DNA from 3 places in the Peribacillus sp. NPDC097895 genome. Region 3 is predicted to be linked to each of the others. Evidence: riboswitches for the same ligand, from Rfam matches in the RefSeq annotation. Region 3 holds a riboswitch; each other region holds the start of a gene.
The links. Region 3 has a riboswitch for lysine ahead of ACQKMH_RS03120 (aspartate kinase). Riboswitches for the same ligand answer to the same signal wherever they lie in the genome.
Positions count from the first base shown of each region.

Region 1 (7,933 bases), 640 kb from region 3:
ATCTTAACCGATATTTCCTCGAGTCTCCATATAACAAATGCAAAAGCAGGCACACTCGTTTCTGCGTTTGCGATTACGTTTGCCATTGCCACACCACTCGTGATGTCCGCAACAAGCCATTTTCCAAAGCGTAAATGGATGTTGTTTTTGATAGGTACGTTTATCATCCTGAATGCTTTGTGCGTGATTTCGACGAGCTACATCATGCTCCTTGCACTTCGGATGATGACTGCGATTGTAACAGGAGTTTTAATTTCACTTGCCATGATTGTTGCAAGTGAAACCATGCCGATCGCAAAACGTGGACTTGCTATCTCATTCGTTTTCGGTGGTTTTACTCTTGCAAACGTGATTGGAGTACCAATAGGCACTGTCATCGCTGAAATGTACGACTGGAATGCCACCTTCCTGTTAACGACTTTTCTCGGTGGAATTGCGTTTTTGGCATCTTTCTTCATTTTGCCGACTATGCAAAGTCCATTTCGCAGTTCGATGCGTGATCAATTTTCTTTGTTAACACACCCACGAATCTTAATGGCTTTTTTCATTCCATCTCTTGGATTTGGGGCGACGTATGCCGTTTATACGTATCTTGTTCCGATCCTGAAAGGAATGGAAGCACCAAGTAGTTCAATCAGTTTGATCTTGTTTGGCTATGGATTTATTTCCATTTTCAGCAACATACTCGCTGGTAAAATTGCCAGCTACAATGCTATCGGACGCCTCCGGTTAGTTTTCCTCGTGCAAGCGATTGTTCTGATCAGCTTATATTGGACGACAAATAATTTTATCTTTGGATTGGTTAACATTAGCTTGATGTCATTAATGGCCATCCTTTTAACAACATCTACTCAGCTTTATTTGATAGACCTTGCCGGTATTTATCAACCAAAAGCTACAGGACTAGCCGCTTCACTGATGCCAGTTGCAAGCAATGTCGGGATCGCCTTTGGTTCCGCATTAGGGGGAATTGTTTACCATCAGGGAAATTTGATGAGTGTGTCATGGGTAGGTGGGCTGGTTGCTATCTGTGCAAGTCTACTAACTTTCCTAAGTCATCGCTTAGACCAAAAACAAAAGAAAGCAGCATAAGAGGATGAAGAAGCAATAAAAATGCAGTTCTGGTGCATAAATCACTCGTTAGAAACATAGAGTATGTTTCCCTTAAGAAGCTTATTTGCCCTTGGGGTACCACCTTCAAATCGGATTTTGCACGCTAAGACTAAAATCAATACTTTTAACGATTAAGTTAAATCATTTTCCATTAATACCCCATAAATATTCAAGAATTTAAATACGATTATTAAAACAAGAGGGCTGACTCAAAATGTTGAATCAGCCCTCTTGTCCGTTTTAATACCCACGTTTTCGATCTACTAATCCGTGTAATGGTTGTTCATGTAAGAATCGTTTTAAATTTTCTACAAAAAAGCGGCTCACTCCGTCAGTAGTGCTTGGCCCTGACAGATGAGAAGTGACATACACATTCAACATTGACCAGAAGACATGGTCTTTTGGCAACGGTTCTTTCTCAAATACATCGAGGATTGCTGCCAGAAGATGTCCCGATTGCATAACAGGTATTAAATCCCCTTCGTCGATCAATGCTCCACGACCAACGTTGATAAGACAAGCTTTCGGTTTCATTGCTAACAGAATGTCCCGGTTAATGATATGATGAGTGGCATCCGTTAAAGGCAGGGTTAAGACCAAATAATCAAGATCTTTTACAAATTCCCCCCATTCATCTGGAGTAAAGTGGCAATCCACTAAATGAGCTTGTTTTGCGCTAAAGCTTAATCCGTGCACATTCATTTCAAATGCTCGAGCTTTACGTACAATTTCAGCTCCGATTGATCCAAGCCCGGCTACTCCGATTGTTTTACCAGCTAAAGATTCAGAAATGAAAGGATCCCATTGGCGTTCCATTTGCGATTGTTTCATACGGGGAACGTCCTTCAAGATATACAAGAGAAACGTAAATACATATTCAGATATATAAGAGCCAAATTGATTGACAATTCTGGTTAATGTAATGTTCTCAGGTATCAAGTTGTCTGCAATCAAATCATCGACTCCGGCTCCTATCGACTGAAACCAGCGGACAGATGAGGCAATTGGTTTATTTAGCAATTTGGTAGGAAAATTCCAGCCCAAAATAACTTCAGTACTTGGTAGATATTTTTCAGCTTCCTCCTGAGTTGCCGCTGCCTTTACCGATGTAAATCCATGATCCCGGATACATTCAGCATACGCTTCTGCCTGCTCAGGACTAAATACAAGAATGTTAGGCTGGTATGTAATCATCGAATCTCCCCTTTTTTACTCATTTTTTCGCTATCGATTATTAAAATCGACGGTTCTTTTTTATTAATCTCTCCTTATGAATAGGATACTAAATAAAATTGAAAGAATGAATATATTAGTATTTAAATCTGTAAAACTGGGAAATTGATACGGTATTGCATCTTAAATAAAAGGACTGGATCTAAGGATTTTCAGAAAGGGTAACAAATACATCTGTTAGATTAGGAAGATCCTCTAACAATTCCAAGCCAATTGTTCCTTGTCCAGCTATGACGTGAAGATCATCAAATGGCTGAATCACCGTTAATCCTTTCCCTCTTTCCAGTTCATAGCAATGCTCTCCTGCGGCATCTTGGCTATCACCAACTATCTCAATTTGAGCTCCCAGGCTTTTTAATGAATCTACTTTTGCTTTTGGTATTCGATTTGAAATGCAAACAACAGCATCAATCCCTAGTTTTTTTGCTACATATGCTACAGCCATACCATGGTTTCCATTTGAAAACGTTGCAACCCCACGTTTTTTTCTTCCTCACTCAAGCTGAGTATCTTATTGGCGGCTCCCCTTACTTTAAATGCTCCAACCTCATGAACATTTTCAAGCTTTAAAAAACCAGGACGTCCAATTTTTTCAATAGTATCGTAGATTGAATCAATGGTGTTCTACTTACAATTGAAGCGATTCGTTTTCTTGCTTCCCAAACGTCACCGATTTTCATATCTTTTCTTTCCTTTATTAGTTTTGTATTAGTCATGTTGTCCTCCCCTCCTTGATCATAATTCTAGGTATTCATAAGATAAATACTAATTCCTTCTATAAGATATATCAATTGTCAAAACTGACTATAAAAGGATGAAACTTTTCATACAGTTTTTATAAAGCTATTAATGTTGAGTTTATTTAATACTAAAAAAGATGAATCCAGCCCAAAACCGTAGCCATTGCCATCGATTATCCATGTATTCTTAAAAAAAAATCTAAATTCCCCTTGCAACAGAAAGGATTCTCTGTTATATTACAGACAATTAAATATTTTCTTACTTCATACTTTTTGAAGTGAGGATAGAGGAGCAAAGACCATTAGTACACAGTTTGAGGAGAATGAGATCCTATGACTATTGTGGAAAGGGGAATTTGCCGAAGCGGAAAGAATCTCATGTTCTTGAAGCTGGTTCTGCTATTGAATAAATACAGGACTGTCATATAGGAAACTATATGGAGGGCTATCTTACGCACCGAAACGATTTTTTTGATAAATATTGTTTCTACTGCAGCAGCGAATCCTCGTTGTTGCTTTTTTGCGTTTACTCCTTAATGGCCCTAATCACCTCTCAATTTTCCAAAAAAATATACAAAAGGGTGTGAAGTTATGAATTTTGGCCAAGTGTTAACTGCAATGGTTACCCCGTTTAATCATAATGATGAGGTTGATTTTTATGCTACGAGAACTCTAGTAAATTATTTAATTGCTAATGGTTCTGATGGATTAGTTATAGCTGGTACGACTGGAGAGTCTCCTACATTAACAACAGAAGAGAAAATAGATTTATTCAAAGTTGTTGTAGAAGTTGTTGATGGAAGAGTTCCAGTCATAGCTGGAACTGGCTCAAATAACACGAAAGCTTCTATCAGCTTAACAAGGCAAGCTGAGGCAGCAGGAGTCGACGGAATTATGCTCGTTACCCCATACTATAACAAGCCGTCTCAAGAAGGATTATTTCAGCACTTTAATGCTATTGCCCAATCAACATCATTACCAGTAATGCTTTATAATATCCCAGGACGAAGTGTTGTAAACATGTCAGTAGAGACGATTGTTCGTCTCTCAAAAATTAACAACATTGTGGCAATAAAAGAAGCAAGTGGTGACTTAGATGCCATGGCACAAATCATTAGCGAAACAACGAGTGATTTTACCTTGTACAGCGGCGATGATGGGTTAACCTTACCGGTTTTAGCCATCGGTGGAACAGGCATTGTTTCGGTTTCTTCACACATAATTGGTAATGAAATGCAAGAAATGATTAATAGCTTTAAAAATGGTGATGTCCGTGGTGCTGCTTCCATACATCGTAACCTTCTTCCAATGATGAAAGCATTATTTGCTGCACCAAACCCATCACCGGTAAAATCAGCATTAAATATGCGAGGGTTAAATGTTGGAGGTGTCCGCTTACCATTGCTCCCTTTAAACAACGAAGAAAAAACAGCTCTACAAATAGCTCTACAACCTAGTAACGTAGAATCTGTGTTGTTAAAAAATTAAAGCGAGGTATAATACCGACTTTCTAATTAAAGACCATAATAAACGGGATATGTTTTTAAAAGCAGTGCAACTTCGAAAGAAGTGCACTGCTTTTAAATCGTTGCACGACTCAAGGGCTAAACTAGTAGAAATAGCTAGTGGTTATAAACTCAACGTTATTATTGAGTCAACTGAACCAGCATTAATTATAGATCCTGACCTTTAAGTCACCGCGATTTCCTTTAACTCATCGATTTCTTTGTTGTCCTTCATACCCTTCCACTAAATTATTGAAATAGGTCTCTTGTTTAGTTGTTTTAGCTAAAGCTTCTGACATTATAATACTCTTGCAAACATCTTGATTGAAGACTAGTTTTTTATTGTCCCTTCCTGATTTCAGCTTCGCCATAAACGAATTCACCAGTGAGTTCAATTTTATCTGGTGCATTTTTAATTAGACTCTTCCATGACGAAAAAATACTTATTAAAGTTTTAGAAAACTGCTTATCAAAAAGGGTTACTCCATGATTGTTAATACCTCTGCCAATTGGAGTTCCTCGGAATGATGGGTTTTTAGTTGAATCCATTCTGATAAGTCCATAATGTATTGAATCAAATCATCAATTATTACAACACTGTCAATGACACTTTTGTTTTTTTTCTCTATGCATCCAAAAATCTTTTATATCAGTTGTCTTAGAAATAAGATAAAACTCATGATCCATGCTCATGTTTTCCTCCTTAAAATAAGTCCTCGTTGGGTCTTATTTTAGCATTCCTTATGCAACTAACCTGCCCCGTTCGTTCAAAAAGCAAAAAGGCCACCAAATGGCAGCCCCGGACCTAACTAACGACCTGTTAGTTCATTTATAATAGGTGTATTCAACGCTTTAGTGGCTATTTCAGGAAAAATAGCCGCAACACCTCTGAATGCCAGTCGATGAGTTTCTTTAGTAACGAGTTCTAATCCTACTTCGTTTTTTTCTGTTTTTCTTTAGAAAAACCGTTATCAGAATGCTAAGAATGACACAAGGAACCCATTCTAGTGATAAGACTGAAAATTTATTTGTTTCCTCATTGATTGGTTCTTTTTTAATCGAAGCAGGCACTTCTGTTTTCCTAACATCAGCTACTTTTTTAAGGTCAAAAGAATCTATGGCCGTCCCTTCTTGGTTCATGATCGAGAGAATACCATCATTACTGGTTTTTAGACCAGGTTCATCTCTAGTTAAATATGTATAGTGTAAGTCTTCTTTCAGTTTGTAGGATTTAGAGTGGTCAGCTGAATAAAATATGTTATTTTTATCTATTTTGGCAGATTTAAAGTTTGCAAAGCCATAGTTGAATAGCAGCTCAGTATCAGAGTAGGCTTCCTTGTCTGAAGGAGCTTTAAGGGTAACGGCAATCAAGTCTTGTTCGCCTCTAGTAGCAGTAGAAATCAGGGTGTATCCGGACTTACTAACGAAACCGGTTTTCCCACCTGTGATTCCCTCATAGGGAATTTCGCCTTTTAACATTTTATGATGGGTAACTAGAGTTGTGTCCCATGTTTTCACTTCCCATGGTAAATCCTTATTCCCCAAATATTCACGGAAGTCTTCATTTTTCATCGCATATTGGGTAATTTTTGCAAGGTCATGTGCTGTAGTTACATGGTTCTTGTCAAACAATCCATGAGGGTTTGTAAAATGGGTATCGGTGACGTTTACTTCTTTTCTTAAAAACTCATTCAAGTCCTCCATGAACTTTTTCTCACTACCAGACATATGCTCGGCTATTGCGATAGCTCCATCATTTCCGGAGTTGATTAGCGTACCGGCAATTAATTTGGAAAGCTCTATCTCCTCCCCAGGTTCAATGAATAACGAAGAGCCTTCTGCCGCAGCCGCTTTTTTACTAATAGTCACTATTTCGTTCTTATCTCCGTGCTCTATAGCATATATAGCTGTGGCAACTTTCGTTAGACTGGCTGGATACATTTTTTTATTAGTGTTTTTTTCGTATAATACCTCCCCACTTTTCGCATCAATAATGATCCCTGCTTCACTAATGAGAGGTAAGTCTGATTCGGCACTTACAGTTGTTGATGCAAAGGGGATTAAAGCCAAAATGAAGATAAAGAAAAACTTTTTCATATAACTCTCCTTGAATGAAAGTAAAATCCTATATAGTCATAATAAAGTAAATTGAATGTTTAGAGATGTTTTTTTGAAATTGTAATAAAACAGTAATTACCCTTTAATAATCATGGAAAATTCTTGGGTAATAACCTCCATTTTATTTCCTGAAATAACTTTATAAGGGCTGTGACCCTTTAAGTGGGAGCCCTTGTTTTTAATAAAAGAAGGCCCCATTATATAGAAGAGATCTTTTATTAATCAACAAAATTGTGTTTTATTTTCCATCTTGCTGACGATAAGGGTCCTGCCAGCATATTGACCATATCTTTTCATGAAAAAACCCTTCAAACTGAAGGGCTTTAGTTACTCATTAGGTGCTTAATCATTACATTCCTTACTGAAAAAAGAATGCCCGGGAGCAACAATTCTGCCCCCGGGCATTTTTGAAATATTTTTTATAAAGTTGCTAATAGCAAGAACCTCATCTTTATAAAGCTTTTAAAAAGGGATACATGCCCACTCGCCACGACAGGAATTATCCAAGTTGGATTAAACGAACCCTCCAATCTAATATGAAGGAAATAAGATTAACCTTTATTTATGACAAGAGATCATAAGGTTAATGAATCCATTATTCAAAAAGAGAAGCCCCCTCTTCTCATTCTGAAGAGGGGGTATTGCGTCCCTTTAGTTGCAATGACATAAAAAAAACAGTCAATACTGACTGCTCTTTTTCATGGTTATAATGTAATTGAACAGGTTCCCATTTCTTTTCCACCCAAGTTTAGTGAAAGCTTGTCCTGATCTGACAGAGGACCGACGCCACTAGGAGTACCGGTAAAGATAATATCCCCTTCCCCAAGCCCAAAATGCTCTGCTGTAAATTCTATGATTGTTTGTAAATCGAAAAGTAGATCTTTAATATTTCCCACTTGTACACGTTCTCCATTTCTAAAAAGAGAAAAGTCTAATTGTTTACATGCTTCGACACCTTGAAACGGAATAAATTCACTAACAACAGCAGAGTTTTTAAATCCTTTTGCCAAAAGCCAAGGATGCTGTTTTTGTTTTAACTGTGATTGAACATCTCTAAGTGTTAAATCCAACCCAATGGCCATGGCATCTACCATTTGATCCACCTTCATTCCTGTTTCGTACGGCTTTGAGATATGTATGACAAGTTCGGTTTCATAGTGAATGGAACCCTGATTACTTGGCAGCGTAATTGCCTGACCATTAGCTTCAACAAGCGAATGAGTT
Region 1 covers NZ_JBNNSH010000001.1:1,306,478-1,314,410, reverse strand. Annotated here, with positions in the region: gene ACQKMH_RS06310 (MFS transporter) at 1-1,092, shown strand, start outside; gene ACQKMH_RS06305 (D-2-hydroxyacid dehydrogenase) at 1,354-2,307, opposite strand; partial or broken gene ACQKMH_RS06300 (threonine ammonia-lyase) at 2,501-3,062, opposite strand; lysine riboswitch at 3,364-3,542, shown strand; gene dapA (4-hydroxy-tetrahydrodipicolinate synthase) at 3,678-4,574, shown strand; gene ACQKMH_RS06290 (hypothetical protein) at 4,931-5,140, opposite strand; gene ACQKMH_RS06285 (D-alanyl-D-alanine carboxypeptidase family protein) at 5,504-6,688, opposite strand; gene ACQKMH_RS06280 (fumarylacetoacetate hydrolase family protein) at 7,414-7,933, opposite strand, start outside.
Region 1: linked by a shared signal. The riboswitch ahead of dapA (4-hydroxy-tetrahydrodipicolinate synthase) and the one ahead of ACQKMH_RS03120 (aspartate kinase) in region 3 are both predicted to bind lysine.

Region 2 (7,933 bases), on a different contig from region 3:
GCATATCCTCATATTCCAATTGAAGTAGATTTGGATATTGAAATGATTCAAACGGGAATAGCGGAATAAAAGAAGAATATTCTGAAGTTTTCCTCTTTATAATAGGGGTATTGGTGTAAATGTCAATGCGTTTAAAGAAGGGAGGAAAGGCATGTACAAAACATGGTGGAAAGAGGCTGTTGTGTATCAAGTGTACCCTCGGAGTTTTATGGATAGTAATGGAGATGGGATAGGGGATTTAAATGGAATATTGATGAAACTAGACTATTTACAGGAGCTGGGTGTGAATGTGTTATGGTTCTCACCTGTTTATCAATCTCCTAATGATGATAATGGGTATGATATCAGTGACTATCGATCAATCATGACAGAATTCGGAACCATGGCTGATTTTGAATTGTTGCTGAAGGCCGTGCATGAACGAGGAATGAAAATCATGATGGATCTTGTCGTCAATCATTCCTCGGATGAACATTCATGGTTCAAGGAATCCCGATCCTCAAAAGATAATCCAAAGCGTGATTTTTATATTTGGAAACCTGGAAAGAATGGAGCCGAGCCAAATAATTGGGAGTCCATTTTTAAAGGTTCGGCATGGGAATATGATGAAGGAACGGATGAATATTATTTACATCTATTCAGCAAGAAACAGCCGGACTTAAACTGGGAGAACCCTAAGCTTCGTGAAGAAATCTACAACATGATGACCTGGTGGCTGGATAAAGGTGTCGATGGATTTCGGATGGATGTCATCAACTTCCTTTCAAAAGATCAGAGCTATTCAGATGGAACCGTTCATCATGAAAAGAAGTATGGCGATGGAAGTCCTTTTTTCCTGAATGGCCCGCGTATACATGAGTTTTTACAGGAAATCAATCATCGGGTCCTATCTGGATATGACGTGATTACCGTTGGGGAAATGCCAGGCGTCACCCCGGAGGAAGCGCAATTGTTCACAGGAAAAGATCGTAATGAGCTACATATGGTCTTTCAATTCGAACATATGGATTTGGGGGGTGGACCAGCAGGGAAATGGAGTAACGATAAGTGGAAGCTAAGCGATTTAAAGCGAATTCTATCCAAGTGGCAAACTGGTTTAGAGGGCAATGGCTGGAACAGTTTATACTGGAACAACCATGATCAGCCCCGGATTGTCTCAAGGTTTGGGAATGATGGAAAGTACCGTATTGAAAGCGCAAAGATGCTTGCCGCTTGTCTTCATATGCTTCAAGGGACACCTTATATATATCAAGGGGAAGAGCTGGGCATGACCAATGTTGCATTTGAAAGCAAGGATGAATACCGGGATATCGAAACGTTGAATTCATATGACGAACTCGTCAATTCACATGGCTGGTCTAAAGCGCGGATGATGTCAGCCATCCATGCTCGCAGCCGGGATAACGCGAGGACACCGATGCAGTGGAATGACTCCCGGAACGCAGGATTCACGAAAGGGATTCCTTGGATTAAGGTTAATCCGAATTTTCCCGAAATTAATGCAGAGAGAGCCTACAATGATCCGAATTCCATTTTTCATTTTTATAAACGTCTTATCCAACTACGCAAACAGCATGAAATCATCGTTTATGGCCGTTTTGAACTGCTCTTGCCCCATGATGAACGAATATTTGCCTATACGAGAACGCTTGATGATGAAAAGCTGCTGGTACTATGCAACTTTAAAGAGGAGCAGGCCTCCTTTTCTTTGCCAGAAGAGCTACATTCCTATTCTAGTACAAGGCTGATCGGCAATTATGAACAGGAGGAAGAGGGGATCTCCATCAAACCTCTGCGTCCATATGAATGTCGTGTTTATCATTTGAAATGAAAAAAGTCCATGGTCTCCTTCATTTGAGGAGACCATGGACTTTTTACGTATTATTTTGATTTAAGATCACATTCCTCAAGGGGAATGATTTTCGTTTTGTGCTTAATTTTATAACCGAACCATAGGACGAAGAATAGAATCAAGCCAATGTAGGAAACGAACATTGAATTCCAGTCAATCCCGTTGCTGCTGAAAGCCTGATAGCCTTGCCCAATGATAATGATAATACATAGAACAAGTGCGAATATTGGCCCGAATGGGAAGCCTTTGGCCCTGTATGGTAAAGCATTCAAATCAAGGCCTTGAGCTGCGTAGGCTTTGCGGAACCGATAGTGGGCAAGAGCTATCCCGACCCATGTTACGAATCCAGCCATACCTGAAGCATTCAATAACCAAATATAAACGACACCATCTCCGAAAAATGAAGCTAAGAATGCAACGCAGCCAACTAAAGAAGTTAGGATAAGTGCATTCACGGGTACTCCTCTTTTATCTAACTTTCCAAGGAATTTCGGCGCTTTCCCATCACGTGCCAAGTCCCAGAGCATACGAGTTGAAGCGTACATGCCAGAGTTACCGGCAGAGAGTACGGATGATAAAATGATCGCGTTCATGATGGATGCTGCAAATGCAAGGCCAGCACGTTCAAATACGAGCGTGAATGGACTGACGGCAACATCTTGACTCAATAAACGTGAATCAGTAAACGGAATGATCATACCAATTACAAAAATGGCAAGGATATAGAATAAAATGATACGCCAGAAAACGGATCTGATCGCTTTTGGGATATTTTTTTCTGGATCTTCGCTTTCACCAGCCGTCACTCCAAGCAATTCCGTTCCTTGGAACGAGAAACCGGCAGCCATGAAAACGCCTAAGATCGTGAAGAAACCACCGTTAAAGGGGCCATCGCCCATAGTGAAATTTGAAAAACCAATTGGGTCATTCCCACCCATGATTCCAAGAATGATCAGAACCCCAGTGATCAAGAAAATGACGACTGTCACGACTTTGATCATAGCAAACCAGAACTCGGTCTCGCCAAAACCTTTAACGGACATATAATTAATAAGAAACATAATGATTAACGCGATGCCACTCCAGATAAAGGAAGGACTATCAGGAAACCAGAACTTCATAATTAAGACAACGGCTGCCAATTCGGCGGCAATGGTGATTGCCCAGTTATACCAGTAGTTCCAACCAATCGCAAAGCCGAAAGATGGATCGACGAATTTGGAAGCATAAACACGGAATGAACCGGCTACCGGCATGAACGATGCCATTTCTGCGAGACTTGTCATTAAATAATAAACCATGATACCGATGACCGCGTATGCCACCAAGGCACCGCCAGGTCCGGCCGAATGAATCGCACCGCCACTTGCTAAAAATAAACCTGTTCCAATCGTTCCACCTAATGAAATCATCATTAAGTGCCGCGCTTTCAGGCTCCTTTTCAATTCAGTAGGGCTTGATGCTTTTTGTGAATTTGACAATTGATGTTACACTCCTTTTTATTGGAAGGGAACGAAATATAAAAAAACAGCAGTCGAAAAAGATCGACGGCTGTTTATAATAAACCCGTTTATCCTTCCGAAGATAGCTCCCCACGCTTTTAGAAAAAACGTGACAGTGATGTTCCTGTTCGGTAACACCGCCAGCAAGGATATACATGGAATATACCCAAACTTCGGCAACTTATCCTTTCAAACGGAGTCTTGAATTTTCCAGAATCTCGTCCGTTTTACTTTTATAAGCTGCAGCCTCTAACTCATCGGTAAATGAGGAAGTATTCAATTTTCTTAAATCGTCGCGCCAGCATAGTTGACGTCGTACGATCTTACTCAAGATATTCTTGAAATCGTTAAATGATTGCTAGTAATTGAGTAAACTTTACTATATCAAAATTATAAAATATTCTAATAGATATCGCAATCATTATTTTATGTGGTTATTTTTTCCTAGTTCTAAAAGGATTGGAAAAAGGAAATAATCAAATTGCGACATACAAAAATAACATTAAACGGTCTTTCTTTTTATAAGGGCGTAGTCCAGCTTCACATGTTTGATTACTTCAGGATTCTCAAATAGATCCACTGCCATTTTCCCGATCCATTCCAGCGGCAAGGAAATGGTCGTGATGTCAAGCAGCTCACTAAGGCTATCATTATTGAAGCCGAGGATGGCGACATCGTTTGGAACTGTTATTCCCGATTTCTTAGCAGTAAGAATGAATCCTGCAGCCGTGTCATCATTAGTGATGATGAGGGCTTCCGGTTTATCCATCATCGAATTCCACTCCTGAAACAATTGTTCACCGTCTTTGATGTGATAGCTTCCTTCAAACAGCCATTCTTTATTGTTTATAAGTTGATGATTTCTCATGATATCATTAAAGGCCTTTGTTCGAAGAAAACTGTTCCTGCTCTTTTTACGGCCGAGACTGTAACCAATTTTCTTATATCCTTTAGCAATCACGTATTCAAGGGCACAGGAAAAGGCTGCATAATGATCTATGCTGATCGACGATAACTCAGCCTGGGCTGTATCTTCACATAAAATAATCGGACCGTATCTTTGATAATCCAATAGGACTTTCATTTCCGAAATTCTTGAACAAACGATAATGCCATCAAGTTGCTTCATTTGCAGCATATTCAACGCCTGAATTTCTTTCTCTCTTTCATAATGGGTTTCAAAGATGACTATATGGCAGCCTATTGCGTTAGCCTGCTTAGTAATTCCGTGCACGATTGCCCCGTAATAGGGGTGATTGGTGAAAGGGATGATAATGCCGATAAGATTCGTTTTTCCCTTTGAAAGATGAATGGCATTGATGTTTCTTGAGTAATTCAAGCGATCGATGGCTTGTAAAACGCTCTCTCTTTTATCAGGGCTTACATATGGATGATTATTCAATACGCGAGACACTGTTGAGACAGATACACCTGCAAATTGAGCGATTTCTTTAATATTTGTCATGGGATCACCGTTTTTTCTTTTTTTATATTGTATCGTATGAAACCCATTTCAGAGCAAGGGAGCAGAATAAGGCTACTGAAGGTTTTTACAGAAAGGGTCTTGTTCTGGTATGGGTTTCATCCTTTAAGATTGGTTTAAGTCTTAGAGGAGGAGGAAATCATGATGGTCCAAACTTTAATCAGCCTGATTGTACTTTGTGGTATCGAATTGGGATTGGCGTACTTGGCAATATCTTTGAAGCCGGAAAAATGATGGAGCAGTACAAGCTTGATACTACTATGAAAATATCCCCCTTGAAACAATGCGGGATGCCCGTCTTGAAATAATCGTACATTTATTTGAAGATAAAAGTCCTTAAGCACGGGGGCATGCCTTAAACAGTTCATCATTTATGATTTCGAAAAAGGTCCCCTAGTTTATATTCACCGTTATAACTCCATAATATAAATATATCTTCGTCGGTAAGGACAAACAAACTCTAACGTTAGAATGATTCGCTAGTGTCGAACATGCCATGCCTGCCTTTCTCCATAGAAATGACTGACTGTCTGGAAATTCTAAGTGATATTCCGGACAGTTTTTTGTTGTGGATTCAATCAAGGATCTTTTAGAAAAGTTATATCGGCTTTAAGAAAAATAGTTGCACTTTTTTTGTATAATTGTGTATAGTATAAAATAAGTTGTGCAGAGGAAACTTTTTAGCATTTGCGACAATGTAAAAAAATTTACACTTAATTTTGCGTACGGCAAACATTTTTAGGGAAATGAAAAAGAGGAGGGAATATGATGGGTTTTCTAAAATCTATTGGGGGCGTTCTTGCTGCAATCCTGATTTTAACGGGGTGCGGCAATGACACGACCGAACTGGATAAGGACAATGGCAAGTTGAACGTAGTTGCTACGACAGGAATGATAGGGGACTTGGTGGAGAATATTGGCGGTAAACATGTCGAGGTCACCAGTTTAATGGGACCCGGAGTGGATCCCCATCTATATAAAGCAACACAGGGTGATGTGAAGACACTGGATTCAGCAGATATGATTTTTTATAACGGGATCCATCTAGAGGGGAAAATGACGGATATCTTTGAAATGATGAGCAAGGATAAACCGACGATTGCCGTAACGGAGGACTTCAAGGAGGAACAACTTCGCAAAGTGAGTGCAACGGAACATGATCCCCACGTATGGTTTGATGTAAAGCTCTGGATGGTTGCGGCGGAGTCAGTGAAGAAAGAGTTAATTGCCAATGATCCAGATCATGAAGCAGAGTTTCTTGATAATTATGAAGAGTATGTTCAGCAGTTGGAGGAACTTGATAAATATGTTCAAGATGAAATAAATAAAATACCAGAAGACCAACGGGTGCTCGTTACAGCACATGATGCTTTTGGATACTACGGTCAGTCCTATGGTTTGGACGTAAGAGGGCTTCAAGGGATCAATACATTATCGGAATATGGATCAAAAGATGTGACGGATATGCGGAATTACCTTGTGGAAAACAAAATAAAAGCGATATTCATAGAGTCCAGCGTGCCAAGGAAGGCTATCGAGGCTGTCATTCAAGGAGCTGGGAAGAAAGGGCACAAAGTGAAAATCGGCGGTGAATTATTCTCGGATGCGATGGGTGAAAAAGGGACGGAAGAAGGAACATATATCGGTATGGTCCGTCATAATACAGACACCATCGTCCACGCTTTGAAATAAGGGGGAGGAAAAAAGATGGATCAAGCAGCTTTGAAGGTCGAGAATTTAACGATTGCATATCATAAGAAACCGGTTGTCGAAGATGTCTCATTTGAGGTGCCGGAAGGGAATTTAATCGGTATCATAGGCCCCAATGGAGCAGGGAAATCGACTTTGATAAAGGGAATACTCGAATTGATTCCAAAAATATCGGGAGAAATCACAATAAAGGGATCTACTTATAAATCGATGAGGAAGAGTATAGGCTATGTACCACAGCGGGAATCAGTAGATTGGGATTTTCCAACCAACGCGCTAGATGTCGTGATGATGGGTAGATATGGTCATCTCGGATGGCTGAAGCGACCAGGGAAGGCTGAAAAGCAGAAGGCGATGGAGTGCCTGGATAAAGTGGGGATGGTTGAATACGCTAACCGCCAGATCAGCCAGCTCTCGGGCGGACAGCAGCAGCGGATTTTCCTGGCTCGTGCATTGGCCCAGGAAGCGGATATTTATTTTATGGATGAACCGTTCGTAGGGGTAGATGCAGCAACCGAGAAAGCCATCATACAATTGCTGATGGAATTGAAGGAAAAAGGCAAAACCGTTCTTGTTGTGCACCATGATTTATCGACTGTAAAGGAATATTTCGACTGGACGATGTTACTGAATAAAAAGGTGATGAAAATAGGTCCGACAGAAGAAGTTTTCATTCCTGAATACTTACAGGAAACTTACGGAGGCCGCCTAGCAATACTATCAGACACGAAGTCCGGCCTTTTATTAAAATGAGGTGTACACGATGAACATACTGGATATTATTACAGATCCTAATACAAGGTGGATTTTGCTTGGGACGATGTTCCTCGGATTAAGCAGTGGAGTCATAGGCAGTTTTGCCTACCTCAGAAAGCAGTCTTTGCTTGGAGACACGCTCGCACATGCAGCGTTACCAGGAATCTGCGTCGCTTTTATATTAACCGGGGTGAAATCCACTTCCTTCTTTTTGATTGGAGCGGCACTAGCGGGTTTAGTGGCTGTTTTCTTGATCAGTGTGCTCACGAGATACAGTAAAATCAAGCAGGATGCGGCCTTGGGAATTGTTTTATCTTCCTTCTTTGGTTTCGGAATTGTCATGCTTACACAAATCCAGCAGAGTGAGTATGGAAACCAGAGTGGGTTGGATACCTTTCTATTCGGACAGACGGCGTCAATGGTCATGTCCGATGTATATATGATGATGACGGTTTCCTTTATACTCATTTTCACTTGTACCGTGTTTTTTAAAGAGTTCAAGCTACTGTCCTTTGACCCTGGTTTTGCCAAGGGGATGGGACTGCCGGTCGTTTTTCTGGATTATTTCATCATGATGCTGATCGTGGCAGCTGTAGTGATCGGTATCCAAGCCGTTGGTGTCGTATTGAT
Region 2 covers NZ_JBNNSH010000003.1:170,660-178,592, reverse strand. Annotated here, with positions in the region: gene ACQKMH_RS17185 (Ger(x)C family spore germination protein) at 1-69, shown strand, start outside; gene ACQKMH_RS17180 (glycoside hydrolase family 13 protein) at 152-1,831, shown strand; gene ACQKMH_RS17175 (amino acid permease) at 1,882-3,333, opposite strand; lysine riboswitch at 3,430-3,614, opposite strand; gene ACQKMH_RS17170 (LacI family DNA-binding transcriptional regulator) at 3,857-4,819, opposite strand; gene ACQKMH_RS17165 (metal ABC transporter solute-binding protein, Zn/Mn family) at 5,603-6,529, shown strand; gene ACQKMH_RS17160 (metal ABC transporter ATP-binding protein) at 6,545-7,300, shown strand; gene ACQKMH_RS17155 (metal ABC transporter permease) at 7,311-7,933, shown strand, end outside.
Region 2: linked by a shared signal. The riboswitch ahead of ACQKMH_RS17175 (amino acid permease) and the one ahead of ACQKMH_RS03120 (aspartate kinase) in region 3 are both predicted to bind lysine.

Region 3 (7,933 bases):
AATAGATTTACAGAAAGAGGCGATAATCTATGAAAAAAAATATTGCTGCTGCGATAGAAGAAGAAATTGAAACTGAACAAATTCAAACTGAAGATTTCCAAGTTCCAGCTTTCGGATATGAATTAATCAGAGAAGTTCTATTGAACGATATTCTCGGAAAAGACTCTAATCAAATCCTCTATTGGGCAGGTAAACAGTTAGCAAGAAAATTCCCATTGAATGGCGATCAGGAAATCATTGAATTTTTCCAGAGCGCTGGATGGGGCAATCTCGAAATCATGAAGTATACGAAAAACGAGATGGAATACTCATTGACTGGTGAAATAATCAGCCGCCGCCTGGATTTACATCCTGACTGTCACTTCCAACTTGAAGCCGGCTTCCTTGCCGAGCAGTTTACACTGCAAAAAAAATTCCTCAGCGAATCAACGGAAGAAGTCAAACGCCGCGCAAAAAAGGTGACCTTCACCATTCAATGGGATCCCAGAGATCCAATCTAATGAGCCCATAAAACAGACTTACCCTTTTAACCGGAAGTCTGTTTTTTTATTGGGCTCCATTCATTTAAGCTAGTACATTTGCATGCTGCCCAAGTTTAAATGCTTCATGAAGCGATTCGACAGCCTTCACCATTTCCTTTTCGTTGACGACAGTCGAGACTTTTATTTCCGATGTGCTGACCATTTTCACTTGGATGCCAGTATGGGCCATCACTTCGAACATCTCGGCGGCCACTCCTGGATTGGAAACCATACCGGATCCGACGATGGACACCTTGGCCAAACCGCCTTCCGTTTCAATACGATTGAATGCCAATTTTTCTTTATTATTTTCCAGCACGATCAAGGCCGCTTCCGTATCTTCACTTTTAATGGAGAATGATAGATTGGTCGTATCCTCGGCGGTCATGCTTTGAATGATGATGTCCACATTAATCCTGTTTTTCGCAAGTGTCGTGAAAATCGTTGATAAAACACCAAGTGATTGGGGCAAACCAAATACTGTGACTCTTGTAATACTGTCTTCAAAAGCAATGCCGCGTACGATTAAGTTTTCTTCCATAGTTGCTTCCTCCTCAATGATCGTTCCTGATTCTTTCTCCATGCTCGAACGGACTTCAAGCGGAATTTGATAGTTTTTTGCATATTCGACAGCCCTTGGATGAAGGACGCCTGCCCCCAGATTGGCAAGTTCCAGCATTTCATCGTAAGAAATGGATTGGAGTTTTCGCGCGCCTTTTATGTAGCGTGGATCCGTTGTGAAAACACCCGTTACATCCGTATAAATATCGCATCTATCCGCATTCAGCGCTGCAGCGATGGCAACCGCCGTCGTATCAGAACCGCCTCGCCCTAAGGTAGTGATTTCCCCATTTGCATCGTTCCCCTGGAAACCGGCTACGACCACTATTTTCCTATCCAAAAGCTGAGCTTGGATCCTTGAAGCATCGATGTTTAAAATCCGGGCATTCCCATGAACGGATTCCGTTTGCATGCCAGCTTGCCAGCCAGTATACGAAATGGCTTCATGTCCTTCTTCAATCAATGCCATCGTTAACAGGGAAATCGTTACCTGTTCCCCCGTAGTCAATAGCATATCCATTTCCCTCTTGCTCGGGGTTCCAGAAATATCCCGGGCCATGGAAACCAATTGATCCGTGGTTTTCCCCATTGCTGAAACAACGACGACTACCTCATTTCCATTCTCCGTTTCTTCGATTACCCGTTTGGCAACATTTTTGATTTTTTCTACGCTACCGACGGATGTTCCGCCGAATTTTTGAACGATTAATGCCATCCTCATGCACCCTCTCTATCTTTTTAGGCAATAAAAAAAGCAATGAGAAATATCTCATTGCTGTGATCACATATCAAATACTGTAAACACAGTGAGATAGCTCTCCAGGGTATAACCCCTGACAATCCGCCATTTATTAAATGTCAGACCAGAAAAACAAGGTATGAGTCTTGTCTTCCTTCGGCGTCATCCCCTTTCAAAACCTTTCATGGAAGCTCATACTTCTCCAGGTTTTTACTCTTGAATTCCGCACCTCTATCAGCACTTTTAAGTTGTCTAATTAAAAATTCCTTCTAATCATAGCATAGAGATTTATCGCTAGCAAGATTATTCTTGCAATTTTCTAACGATTCCCTCGGCCACCCCTTTTGGCATACCCGCTTCCATAATTTCCTCGGTCGATGCCTCTTTGATTTTCTTCAATGACCCAAAATGCTTTAATAATTGCTTTCTCCGCTTTTCCCCGACTCCCGGAATATCATCAAGCTGTGAGTGAACCGCATTTTTCCCGCGTAGCTGGCGATGAAACGTAATTGCAAACCGATGCACTTCATCCTGAATTCTTTGCAATAAGTAAAATTCCTGACTCCGTGAATCAAGCGGAACAAGTTCAAGCGGGTTTCCAATCATCAATTGCGATGTTCTGTGTTTTTCATCTTTAATCAGACCTGAAAGTGGAATATCAAGGCCCAATTCATTTTCCAAAATATCCCGGACCGCTTCCACATGTCCCTTTCCGCCATCAATGATGATTAGATCCGGAAGAGGCAGCCCTTCTTTCAATACTCGTGAATATCTTCTTCGGACCACTTCACGCATCGATTCATAATCATCAGGTCCCTGGACCGTTTTGATCTTATATTTGCGGTACTCCCTTTTTTCCGGTTTCCCATCAATGAACACGACTAAAGCGGAAACAGGGTCACTCCCCTGGATATTGGAGTTATCGAAAGCCTCAATTCGATGCGGGGTATAGATGCCCAATTGGACCCCGAGGTTTTCCACGGCTTTGATCGTTCGTTCTTCATCTCGTTCAATCAAAGAAAATTTTTCCTGAAGGGCGATGGAGGCGTTTTTATTCGCCAGTTTAAGCATATCTTTTTTCGCTCCCCGTTTTGGGTGAATCGTTTTCACACCAAGCAGCCCTTCGGCCATTTCGGCATCCACTGATTCAGGCAGCAAAATTTCCTTTGGTTTAAAGTGGTTGGTAATCTCGTAAAACTGACCCAGGAATGTAAGAAGTTCCTGTTCCGGTTCATCATAGACAGGAAAAAGTGAAACATCCCTTTCTATCAATTTACCCTGTCGCACAAAAAATACTTGAACGCACATCCAGCCTTTATCATAGGCAAAGCCAAATACATCACGATCGATGAAATCGGTCGTCATCATTTTCTGCTTCTCCATCGTGATATCTATGTGGGCAATTTTGTCACGGAACTCTTTGGCCCTCTCGAAATCGAGCTCTTCGGATGCCTCCAGCATTTTTTCTGTCAGTTCTTTTTTTATCTCAGTATGTCCGCCGTTCAAGAACCGATTGATATCCTCCACCATTTTTTTATATTCCTGTTCCTCTACATCATATACACATGGAGCCAGACATTGTCCTAGGTGATAATAGAGACAAACTCGATCCGGTAAGGTATTGCATTTTCTAAGAGGATAGATGCGGTCAAGTAATTTTTTCGTCTCGTTAGCCGCAAAAGCGTTCGGATAAGGACCGAAATATTTCCCTTTATCCTTTTTGACTTTTCGCGTAATGATTAGACGGGGATGCCGTTCCGCCGTCAACTTAATGAAAGGATAAGTCTTATCATCCTTAAGCATGACATTATATTTTGGATCATGTTTTTTGATTAGGTTCAACTCTAAAATGAGAGCCTCGATATTGGAAGAGGTGACAATGTATTCGAAATCCTCTATCTCATTAACGAGCCGAAATGTCTTTCCATCATGGGATCCCGTGAAATAAGAACGGACACGGTTTTTCAATACTTTCGCTTTGCCTACATAAATGATCGTTCCCTGACGATCTTTCATTAAATAACAACCAGGTTGATCGGGAAGAAGGGCAAGTTTATTCTTTATTTGTTGGTTCATGTATACAGCCTCCTGTTATCCCATTTTCAATTATTATATATCAAGATAGCGAAAAAAGCTTCAAGTCCGCAGACTTGAAGCTTTTTTTAGCTATCTTACTATTAAGCGTGTTTTGCAATAAGTTCAGCAAGAGCTTCTTTTGGTTGGAAACCAACCACTTTATCCACCACTTCACCGTCTTTAAGGACGATTAATGTCGGGATGCTCATCACACCGAATTTTCCTGCTGTTTCTTGGTTTTCATCTACATCAACTTTTACGATTTTCGCTGTATCGCCAATTTCAGTATCAAGCTCTTGAAGTACAGGAGCGATCATTTTACAAGGTCCGCACCATGGTGCCCAAAAATCTACAAGAACGACACCTTCGCTCGTATCAGTCGTGAAAGTTTGGTCAGTTGCATTTACAATAGCCATATATATTTCCTCCTCAAATTTACTCAAATAACTAAAGACAGTATACCATTGATGGTAGAAACGATGCTAACATTTTGCTTCAGTGGTAGGATGTCCTAAAAAAGAGTGAATATGCAGGCTTTACGCTTGCCTATTAGCCCAAATAAAGAGGCAAGACATGTATCGGCTTAGCCGAATGTCTTGCCCCTTGTCTTACATTTATTTGATTTACGCGTTAACTTTTAGTTTTTTGAATTCTTCCGTCAATAATGGAACGACTTCGAAAAGGTCTCCGACAATTCCGTAGTCAGCTACATTGAAAATGTTAGCTTCAGGGTCTTTGTTGATGGCAACGATAACTTTGGAGTTGGACATGCCAGCTAAATGCTGTATCGCCCCAGATATTCCGCAGGCAATATAAAGGTCGGGTGTAACGACTTTACCCGTTTGCCCGATTTGCAAAGAATAATCGCAATAATCCGCATCACACGCACCACGGGAAGCACCTACCGCTCCGCCAAGAACTTGTGCCAGTTCCTTTAATGGTTCAAAGCCATCTTCACTTTTCACACCACGTCCGCCTGCAATGATCACTTTTGCTTCTGAAAGGTCAACCCCTTCACTTGCTTTTCTAACAACATCTTTAATGATGGTGCGTAAATCCTTAATATCCACACTTAATGTAGAAACATCACCAGAGCGGGACTCGTCTTTCGCTAATGGTTCAATATTGTTCGGACGGATTGTCGCGAAAATCACTCCATCTGTAACAATTTTCTTTTCAAATGCTTTACCAGAATAAATCGGGCGGGTAAAAACGATATTTCCGCCTTCTTCTTCAATGGAGGTAACATCTGAAATCAATCCTGATTCAAGCTTTCCAGCCAATTTAGGTGCAAGGTCTTTTCCGAGAGCTGTATGCCCGAAGAAAATCCCATCTGGCTTTTCCTGTTCGATTACGGCAAGCAAGCTTTGTGCATAACCATCTGATGTATATTGTTTCAATTGATCATTTTCAACTGCAACAACCCGGTCTGCACCATGCTGAATCAATTCATCCCCAAAATTTTGAACACTGTCACCAACTAAAACACCTACGATTTCTCCGCCATCAGCAGCAAGTTTAGCCGCACCGATAGCTTCAAATGATACATTTCTTAGTGAACCGTCTCGAACTTCGCCCAATACAAGAAACTTTCTAGCCATTTATAAAAACCTCCTGGTATCTTTTTGTTGTGTGTTGTTAGTTCAGAAAAGAACGGTTTGATTAAATCACTTTTGCTTCGCTGCGTAATAATTGAACAAGTTCGCTAACTTGATCACCGATATCGCCGTTCAATACCTTTCCAGCCTCTTTTTTAGCAGGAAGATAGATTTCTATCGTTTTTGTTTTTGCTTCAACATCTTCTTCTTCCAAATCCAGGTCATCCAATTCCAATTCTTCAAGCGGTTTTTTCTTCGCTTTCATGATTCCTGGCAATGAAGGATAACGCGGCTCATTTAACCCTTGTTGAGCGGTCACCAACAATGGAAGAGATGCTTCGATCGTTTCAGAGTCCCCTTCAACATCGCGTATAACGCTTACATTTCCAGCTGCGATTTCCAATTTAGTGATGGTTGTAATATAAGGTATTCCCAAAATTTCTGCAACGCGTGGACCCACTTGACCAGAACCGCCATCGATTGCAACGTTTCCTGCAATGATTAAGTCTGCATTTTTGTCTTTTAAGTATTCACCTATGATTTTGGCAGTGGTGAATTGGTCACCATTTTCTATGTCGTCTTCTATATTAATCAATACGGCTTTGTCGGCACCCATAGCAAGCGCTGTACGTAATTGCTTTTCAGCCTCTTCGGTTCCGACTGAAATTACCGTTACTTCGCCGCCATGTGCATCACGCACTTGGATTGCTTCTTCGACCGCATACTCATCGTATGGATTTATGATGAATTCTGCTCCATCCTCATTAATTTTCCCGTTGGATAGAGTAATCTTTTCTTCTGTATCAAATGTTCTTTTCAGCAGCACATAAATGTTCACGATAATACCTCCCGAATAATTTGAGTTTTGAAGATTATGAATATTATTGATATATATAATTCTATTCTTCAGATTCCATCAAAATCCTGCATAATATTTAAAAATAGTTATTTATATATGACGGGAAACCCTATCATTTCCCTTTGAATACCGCTTCTCTTTTTTCAATGAAAGCACCAATTCCTTCTTGTGCATCAGCCGTATCGAAAGCTTGGCCAAAGAGAACGGCTTCCCTTTCCACACCTTTATAGTAGGAGTCATGCTTAGAAAAATTCAATAGTTCTATAGCCGCCTTTAACGCAAGAGGACTCTTCTTTGCAATTTTATTGGCTAGCTCCACCGCTTTTGGAAATAGTTCTTCATCCGTGTAGGCATGATTTGCCAGCCCGCATTGTACAGCTTGGATACCAGTAATCGGTTCACTTGTAAACAGCATCTCAGCTGCTTTTGCCGTACCCACATAACGAGGAAGTCGTTGGGTGCCAGCAAATCCAGGTATTAAGCCGAGCTGAAGCTCAGGCAAACCTAGTTTTGCCCTTTCGGTTACCAAACGGATGTGACAGGACATAGCCAGTTCCAATCCTCCGCCAAGCGCCGCTCCATGAATGGCTGCAATGACTGGTTTTGGAAAAGATTCAATTTTTTCAAATACAGATTGACCATTCTTGGTCAGTTTCTCGAAAGCTTTACCGTTTTTCACTTCTGTAAACTCTTTAATGTCTGCTCCTGCAGAGAAAAATCTTCCTTCACCATGAAGAAGGACAACCCGTACGGCTTCGTTTTGCTCAATTTGATCGAAGGCCTGTGACAGCTCTCCGATGATTGCCGAGGAAAGCGCATTTGCGGGTGCATGATCAATCGTTATAAAGGCCACATGATTTTCGACAGAAAGCTTAAGGTATTCCATATCTATCCCTCCTGGCATGCTAGTCAAACTTTTTTGAAAATTCAATATGTATCACTTCCCGATAAATCCGGGAAGCAAACTTGACCGATTCTTGGAGGGTGGCTAGCCATCCTCTATAAAAATCGTTAACTTCTCAAGCCACAGCCGCCAAGTAGAAGGCGGTGAACGTCAGGTGCAAGGTCTGAGAGCGAATACTTTTGCTCATTCATGACCCAAGTCGTCACTGTTTCGTCAATCGTTCCAAAAATCATTTGCCTTGCAAGCAAATTGTTTAAATCGGGCATAAATTCGCCGTTCTCTTTTCCTTCTATAATGATCTGATCGATTAAATTTAAATATCCTCTTAACACATCATTAATTCTTAGGCGTAATTCTTTGTTCGACTGTCTTAATTCCAACTGAGTGACAATTGCTAAATTCACGTCTTCTGAAAGGTTTTGAAAATGTTTTTGTATGAGTACAAGCATTTTTTCCGAAGCTGTGGTCTTTCCTTTTAGCTCTTCTTCGATCTGTTCCACAAAATAGCCCATCTTTTCATGGAATAATGATATTAATATATCTTCTTTATTTTTAAAATAAAGATATATGGTGCCGTCCGCTACGCCTGCTTGCTTGGCGATTTTGGATACTTGGGCTTGATAGTAACCGTGTTGGGCAATGACGATAACGGCTGCATCAATAATTTGATTATAC
Region 3 covers NZ_JBNNSH010000001.1:661,773-669,705, reverse strand. Annotated here, with positions in the region: gene ACQKMH_RS03125 (YslB family protein) at 30-500, shown strand; gene ACQKMH_RS03120 (aspartate kinase) at 565-1,797, opposite strand; lysine riboswitch at 1,887-2,063, opposite strand; gene uvrC (excinuclease ABC subunit UvrC) at 2,125-3,897, opposite strand; gene trxA (thioredoxin) at 3,999-4,313, opposite strand; gene ACQKMH_RS03105 (electron transfer flavoprotein subunit alpha/FixB family protein) at 4,521-5,498, opposite strand; gene ACQKMH_RS03100 (electron transfer flavoprotein subunit beta/FixA family protein) at 5,560-6,333, opposite strand; gene ACQKMH_RS03095 (enoyl-CoA hydratase) at 6,467-7,240, opposite strand; gene ACQKMH_RS03090 (TetR/AcrR family transcriptional regulator) at 7,366-7,933, opposite strand, start outside.